Polyangium mundeleinium: one gene and its partner. The protein of the gene in region 1 interacts with the protein of each later gene in a pairwise test. Links are inferred from orthologs where the notes say so. Each region holds a gene or a part of one and is shown on either strand. Other genes may lie near its edges.

Evidence for each region. Proteins that work in one complex are often made in the same cells at the same time.
Region 2: the proteins of glnD (region 1) and POL67_RS44880 interact in binary tests that used the Escherichia coli proteins (3 or more experiments, as listed by UniProt). The link is inferred for Polyangium mundeleinium from one-to-one orthologs.

Annotation. Positions count from the first base shown.
Region 1 is NZ_JAQNDO010000001.1:8,385,808-8,389,265, reverse strand. What follows is about bases 71-3,457. They hold glnD ([protein-PII] uridylyltransferase), read left to right. Parts: upstream 71-470; coding sequence 471-3,257; downstream 3,258-3,457. Other genes in these bases: POL67_RS33315 (tetratricopeptide repeat protein), read left to right, coding at 3,254-3,457; POL67_RS33325 (CheR family methyltransferase), read left to right, coding at 71-474. Also shown: more of POL67_RS33325, read left to right, coding at 1-70; more of POL67_RS33315, read left to right, coding at 3,458-3,458.
Region 2 is NZ_JAQNDO010000001.1:11,381,692-11,384,571, reverse strand. What follows is about bases 1-2,809. They hold POL67_RS44880 (P-II family nitrogen regulator), read right to left. Parts: upstream 1,670-2,809; coding sequence 1,331-1,669; downstream 1-1,330. Other genes in these bases: POL67_RS44875 (serine/threonine protein kinase), read left to right, coding at 1,978-2,809; glnA (type I glutamate--ammonia ligase), read right to left, coding at 1-1,317. Also shown: more of POL67_RS44875, read left to right, coding at 2,810-2,880. UniProt on the Escherichia coli protein: P-II indirectly controls the transcription of the glutamine synthetase gene (glnA). P-II prevents NR-II-catalyzed conversion of NR-I to NR-I-phosphate, the transcriptional activator of GlnA. When P-II is uridylylated to P-II-UMP, these events are reversed.

The DNA.
Region 1 (3,458 bases):
ACGGGCGAAGAGGCGTACACGATGGGCATGTTGCTCACGGCGGCGCGGCGGCGCTTCCGCGTGCTCGGCGTGGATCGTTCGGCCGAGGCGATCGCGGTCGCGCGCGAGGCGACGTACGGGCGCGAGGCGGCGCGCGACATCCCGCCCGCGTGGGTCGAGCGCTTCTGCGACGAACAGAACGGCCGCCTGCGCGTCGGCCTCCTCGTTCGCAACGCGGTCGAGTTCGAGGAGTGCGACCTCGTCAAGCGTGTGCCGCAGGGTCCGTTCCACATCATCCTGTTCAAGAACGTGCTGCTCTACCTGACGACGCAGGCCGGCGAGCAGGTCGCCACGCGGCTCGCGAACGAGCTCGAAGACGGGGGACTTCTGTTCTCGGCCGCGAGTGAGGTTCTGCGCCTGCGCAGCATGGGCCTCGAACCGTTCCGGCTCGCGCAGACCGTCACCGCGCTCCGCCCCCCGAAGCGACGACCATGACCGCCGAGGTGAAGGATCCGACGGGCGTGCTCGTGGATCTTCGCCGCGAATGGTCCGCGCGTCGCGCCGAGCTCGAAGCGCTCGTGCCTTCGGGCAGTTGTCCTGCGCCGCTCGATGGCTGCGGGCTCGTGCTCGGGCGCAGGCACGCGCGCCTCTGCGACGAACTGCTCACGCGGCTCTTCGAGATCCTGCGGACCGAGGCGCGCGAGGGGCGCTTGCGTTTGCCCGGCGGCGAGGCCGCGCCGAAGGAGATCGAAGGCGCGTTCGAAGAGGTCGCGCTCGGCGGCGTCGGCGGATACGGGCGCGGCGCGCTCGCGCTCGGCAGCGACCTCGACGTGCGGCTCCTCGCGCGTGACCTCGGCGCAGCCGCGTCCGTGGCGGAGGCGCTGCTCTACCCGCTCTGGGACATGGGCGTGACGATCGGCCATCAGGTCGGCAAGGTCGAGGCGCTCGTGGAGGCAGCTCGCACGGACCTGCCCACGGCGACGAGCTTGCTCGACTACCGGCACATCACGGGGAGCCGCGCGCTCTCGGACGAGCTGAAGACGCGGTGCGACGCCGGCCTCTTCGCGCACACGGAGCTGCCTCGGTTCCTCGCGCAGCTCGAGGACGAGGTGCGCGAGCGGCACGCGCGGTTCGGCGGGTCGGTGTATCTGCTCGAACCCGACGTGAAGAACGGCGCGGGGGGCCTCCGGGATCTCGACATCGCGTGCTGGGCGGGAAAGGCGCGCTTCGGCGTGCACGAGCTCGATGATCTCGTGCGCGTCGGAGCGCTCTTGCCGCGCGAGTCGGCGGAGATCGCCGCCGCGCGCGAGCTGCTCTTCCGCATCCGGAATCTGCTCCACGCGCACGCGGGGCGGCGCAGCGACAGGCTCACGTTCGACGAGCAGGAGTCGATCGCGTCGCTGCTCGGCTACGGCGAGGGCGGCGAGGCCGTCGAGAAGATGATGAGCGCGTACTACCGCAGCGCGCGCATCATCTCGAGCGCGCGGGAGACCATGCTCGCGCGCGCCGCGCCGCTGCTCGGCAAGAAGAAGCCGCGCGAGGAGGACCTCGGCGGCGGCGTGCGCATGTTCGACGGCTGCGTGACGATGAGCGAGCTCGAGCTCGTCACGAAGGATCCCGCGCTCGCGCTGCGCATGCTCGCGGCGGCCGTCGAGCGCCGCGCGCCGCTCCTGCCGTGGGCCCGTGACGCCATCGCGCGCGCCGCCGCGGACCCTTCCTGGACCGAGAGCCTGCGCGAGAGCCCCGAGGCCGCGCGCCTCTTCTGCGCGCTCGTCTCGACCACCGAGGAGACCCGCTTGAAGCGCGGATCTCCACTCGCGGAAATGCACGACCTCGGGCTCTTGCTCGCGATGATCCCCGAGTTTCTGCCCGTCGTCGGGCGCGTGCACCACGACGTCTACCACGTGTACACGGTCGACGTGCACTCGGTGGCCGCCGTCGACAGGCTCGCGGCGCTCGTGCGTGGAGAGCTCACGGCCGAGCACCCGCTCGCGTGCCGCCTCGCCGCCGAGGCGACGCGCAAGACGATGCTCTTCTTCGCGACGCTCCTGCACGACGTGGGCAAGGCAATCGGCGGCAGGGATCACAGCGAGCGCGGCGCCGTCATGGCCGACGGCATCTTGAAGCGCCTCGGTTTTCCGGCCGAAGACGTCGCGGCAGCGTGCCACCTCGTGCGCCAGCACCTCGTCATGTACCACGTGGCGACCCGCAGGGACCTCGACGATCCTGCGACGATCGAGGAATTTTTGCGCGTGATCCCCGACAGGGACTCGCTCTCCGAGCTCTACCTGCTCACCGTCGCCGACCTCTCCACGACGAGCCCGACGTCGATGACCTCGTGGAAGGCGCGCATGCTCGACGAGCTTTACCTCGCCGCCGATCGCGCGCTCGCAGGCAACCCCGGCGAGGACGAGCGCTCCGCCCGCGCGCAGTCGGCCGTGCTCGAAGCCGCGCTCGCGCTCCCCGCGTCGTCGGACGAGGAGCGGGCCGCGCGGCAGGTGTTCGTCCCGACGTACCTCGCGTCGATGCCCGAGCGGTACTTGCTGTCGAACGCGCCCGCGGCGATCGCCTCGCACGCCGAGCTCGCGCGCAAGCATGAGGGCCGGACGGTCAGCGTCGCGCTCGTCCCTTCCCGGCACCCGCAGGCCGCCGAGATCTGCGTCATCGCCGCGGATCGACCGGGCCTGCTCGCATCGATCACGGCGGCGCTCGCGGCCTCGCGCCTCGAAGTGCACGCCGCGCAGATCCACTCGCGGCATCTGCCGGGCGGCGCCGTCGAGGCCGTCGACCTTTTCTGGGTGCGCGATCGCGCCGAGGGGGTCGAGGGCGTGGCGCGCGCGTTGCCGGTCCTCGTGCGGGACCTCGACGCCGTGCTCGAAGGCCGCACGACCACGGCCGAGCTCGCGAGCAAGCGCGGCAAGAGCACGCTGCCGGGCCGGGCGACGCCGCGCGTGCGCACGCAGGTCTCCATCGACGATCGCGCCTCGCCGCGGCACACGGTCATCGAGGTGATGACCCGGGATCGACCGGGCCTCTTGCACGCCATCTCCGACGCGCTTTATCGCCTCGGCCTCAGCATCGTCGTCGCCAAGATCAACACCGAGGGCATGCGCGCGGCCGACGTGTTCTACGTCAGCGAGGCGGACGGCGGTAAAGTAGCGCCAGGCAAGCGTGCTGCCGAGGTGCGGCAACGAATCGAGTCGGTGCTCGAATCGCTCGAGCAAGAAGGAAACAGCGGGCCATGGTCTTCTCCTCCTCCTCCTCGCGCAGAGCGATGAGAGCCTTCCTCCTCCCTTGCGCCACGGCGCTCCTTCTCACGGCGTGTGGCAGCACGCCGCCTCCGAAGGATCCCGAGCTCGTCGCCGATCCGCCGCTCGGCGGGAACGAAGGCATCAACGAGGGCGCCGCGCAGACCGACTTCCAGCGCGCCGTCGCCTACATCGACAAGGAGCAGTACGCGGCTGGCAAGGTCCACCTCG
Region 2 (2,880 bases), 3.0 Mb from region 1 along the record:
GATGTCCCGCGTGAAGACGTCGCCCCGGAGGAGGAACTCGTGGTCGCGCTCGAGGGCCGTGAGCGCCTCGTCGAGCGAGCCAGGGCACTTCGGCACCTCTTTGAGCTCCTCGGGCGAGAGCGCGTAGATGTCCTTGTCGAGCGGATCGCCCGGGTCGATCCGGTTCTGGATGCCGTCGAGGCCCGCCATCATCATCGCGGCGAAGGCGAGATAGGGGTTGCACGAGGCGTCCGGGAAGCGGACCTCGATGCGGCGGCCCTTCGGCGAGTTGCCGGCGGCGACCGGGATGCGGATCGCGGCCGAGCGGTTGCGGCTGGAGTACGCGAGGTTGACAGGCGCCTCGTAGCCCGGGACGAGACGGCGGTAGCTGTTCGTCGTCGGGTTCGTGAGGGCCGCGAGCGCCTTCGCGTGCTTGAGGATGCCGCCGATGTACCAGAGGCCGATGTCCGAGAGGCCCGCGTAGCCGTCGCCCGCGAAGAGCGGCTTGCCGTCCTTCCAGAGCGACTGATGGCAGTGCATGCCGCTGCCGTTGTCGCCGAAGAGCGGCTTCGGCATGAACGTCGCGGTCTTGTTGTGGCGCTTGGCCACGTTCTTCACGACGTATTTGAACCACATGAGCGTGTCGGCCATCGTCGTGAGCTTGTCGAAGCGCACGCCGATCTCGCACTGGCCCGCGCTCGCGACCTCGTGGTGGCCGACCTCGACGGAGACGCCGCTCTCGATGAGCGTGGTCATCATGTCGCCGCGCACGTCGCCGAGCGAGTCCGTGGGCGAGACCGGGAAATAGCCTTCCTTGTGGCGGATCTTGTGCCCGAGGTTCGGGCCCGCCTTGCCCGTGTTCCACACGGCCTCGTCGGAGTCGATCTCGTAGAAGGCGCCGCGCGGGGAGTTGTCGTAACGGACCGAGTCGAAGACGAAGAACTCCGCCTCGGGGCCGAAGAACGTGGTGTCGGCGATGCCCGTCGCGCGGACGTGGTTCTCCGCCTTCTGCGCGATGTACCGCGGGTCGCGGCCGTAGGGCTGGCCGGTGACGGGGTCGGAGATCTTGCAGATGAGCGAGAGCGTCTTCTGCGCGTGGAACGGGTCGATCTTCGCCGTCGACGGATCGGGCGTCATCGACATGTCCGACGCGTTGATGGGCTGCCAGCCGCGCACCGAGGAGCCGTCGAAGCCGATGCCCTCCTCGAACATGTCCTCGGTCAGCCGGCTCGCCGGGATCGTCGTGTGCTGCCAGATGCCCGGCAGGTCGATGAACTTGAGGTCGACGAACTTGCAGTCGTGATCTTTCGCGAATTGAATGACGTCTTTCGGCTTCATACTTTCTTCTCCGTCAGATCGCGTCCTCGCCGCGCTCCCCGGTGCGGATGCGGACGGCTTCGTCGACCGGGACGACGAAGATTTTTCCATCGCCGATGCGACCGGTCTTCGCGCTCTTCTCGATGGCGTCGATGACGCTCTGGACCATGTGGTCCGGGACGACGATGTCGAGCTTCACCTTGGGGACGAAGTCGACGACGTACGCCGAGCCGCGATAGACCTCTTTCTTGCCGCCGGTGCGACCGAAGCCCTTCACCTCGGTCACGGTCATGCCCTGGATGCCGACCTCTGCGAGGGCATCCTTGACCTCGTCGAGCTTGAACGGCTTGATGATCGCCTCGACCTTCTTCATCTCTCGGACCTCTCGCTCGGGGGGCCGGTCGTGGTCTACGGCTCCCTCGGTTTCGGGAATGTTTCAGGTCACGCGCGAGGCGAGAAATTCCGAGCCCCCCGCATGGCGGACGGAAATTTGGTGACCTTCGTCGCCAAGATCCCGCTTCGGCGTGGAAGAGACCACGGGGAGGCGTTCACCCGAGGCCCGCTCTTCCGCGTGTTCCGGGGGCAATCGGCATCCGCCTACGTCGTAGAGTTGTCGGCGGGTTCCACCTCGCCTACCCTCGCGGGCGAGTTCGCCCTTTTCCGTTCGTCGCCGATGACCTGATGGCCTCACCGACCTCGACGAAGCTCCCGGTAGGTACCATCCTGTCGGGGAAGTACAAGATCACCCGCGAGATTGGCCGTGGTGGGATGGCGGCCGTCTACGAGGCCGAGAACATCGACATCGGCAAGCGGATCGCGATCAAGGTCCTCGCGCAGGAGCTGACGACGTCCATGGTGGTCGTCGAGCGTTTCTTCCGAGAAGCGCGCGCCGCCGCCGCGATCCGCAGTCCGTACATCTGCGACGTCTACGACTCGGGCCGTCTCGAAGATGGTCCGCCCTTCCTCGTGCTCGAGCTGCTCGAAGGCGAGTCGCTCTACGAGCGGATGACGAAGGTGCGGTACTTTGACGTCCCAACGACGCTGGCGATCATCACGCAGGTCTGTCGTGGCCTGACGAAGGCGCACGCCGCGAACATCGTCCACCGCGATCTCAAGCCCGAGAACATCTTCCTCGGCAAGGACGAGGACGGGCAGCTCCTCGCGAAGATCCTCGATTTCGGGCTCGCGAAGTTCTACACGCCGCTCGACGGATCAGGCGGGCCGCAACAAGCACGGCTGACGCGCGAAGGCGCGGTGTTCGGGACACCCGCGTACATGAGCCCCGAGCAGGTCCGCGGGCAGGGCGCCGTGGATCACCGCGCCGATCTCTGGGCGCTCGCGTGCATCGTCTACGAGTGCTTCACGGGGCGGACCGTGTGGCAGACGGAGCAAGGCGTGGCGATGACGTTCGCGCAGATCGCAAGCGCGCAGCCGCCCGATCCGCTCGTCTACCGGCCCGATCTGCCGCCGACGTTCAAGGCGTGGTTCGACAAGGCGCTCGACCGGAAGATCGATCATCGCTTCCAGACGGCGCGCGAGTTCGCCGAGGAGCTCTCGGCCGCGTTCGAGACGGCGCGTCCCGAG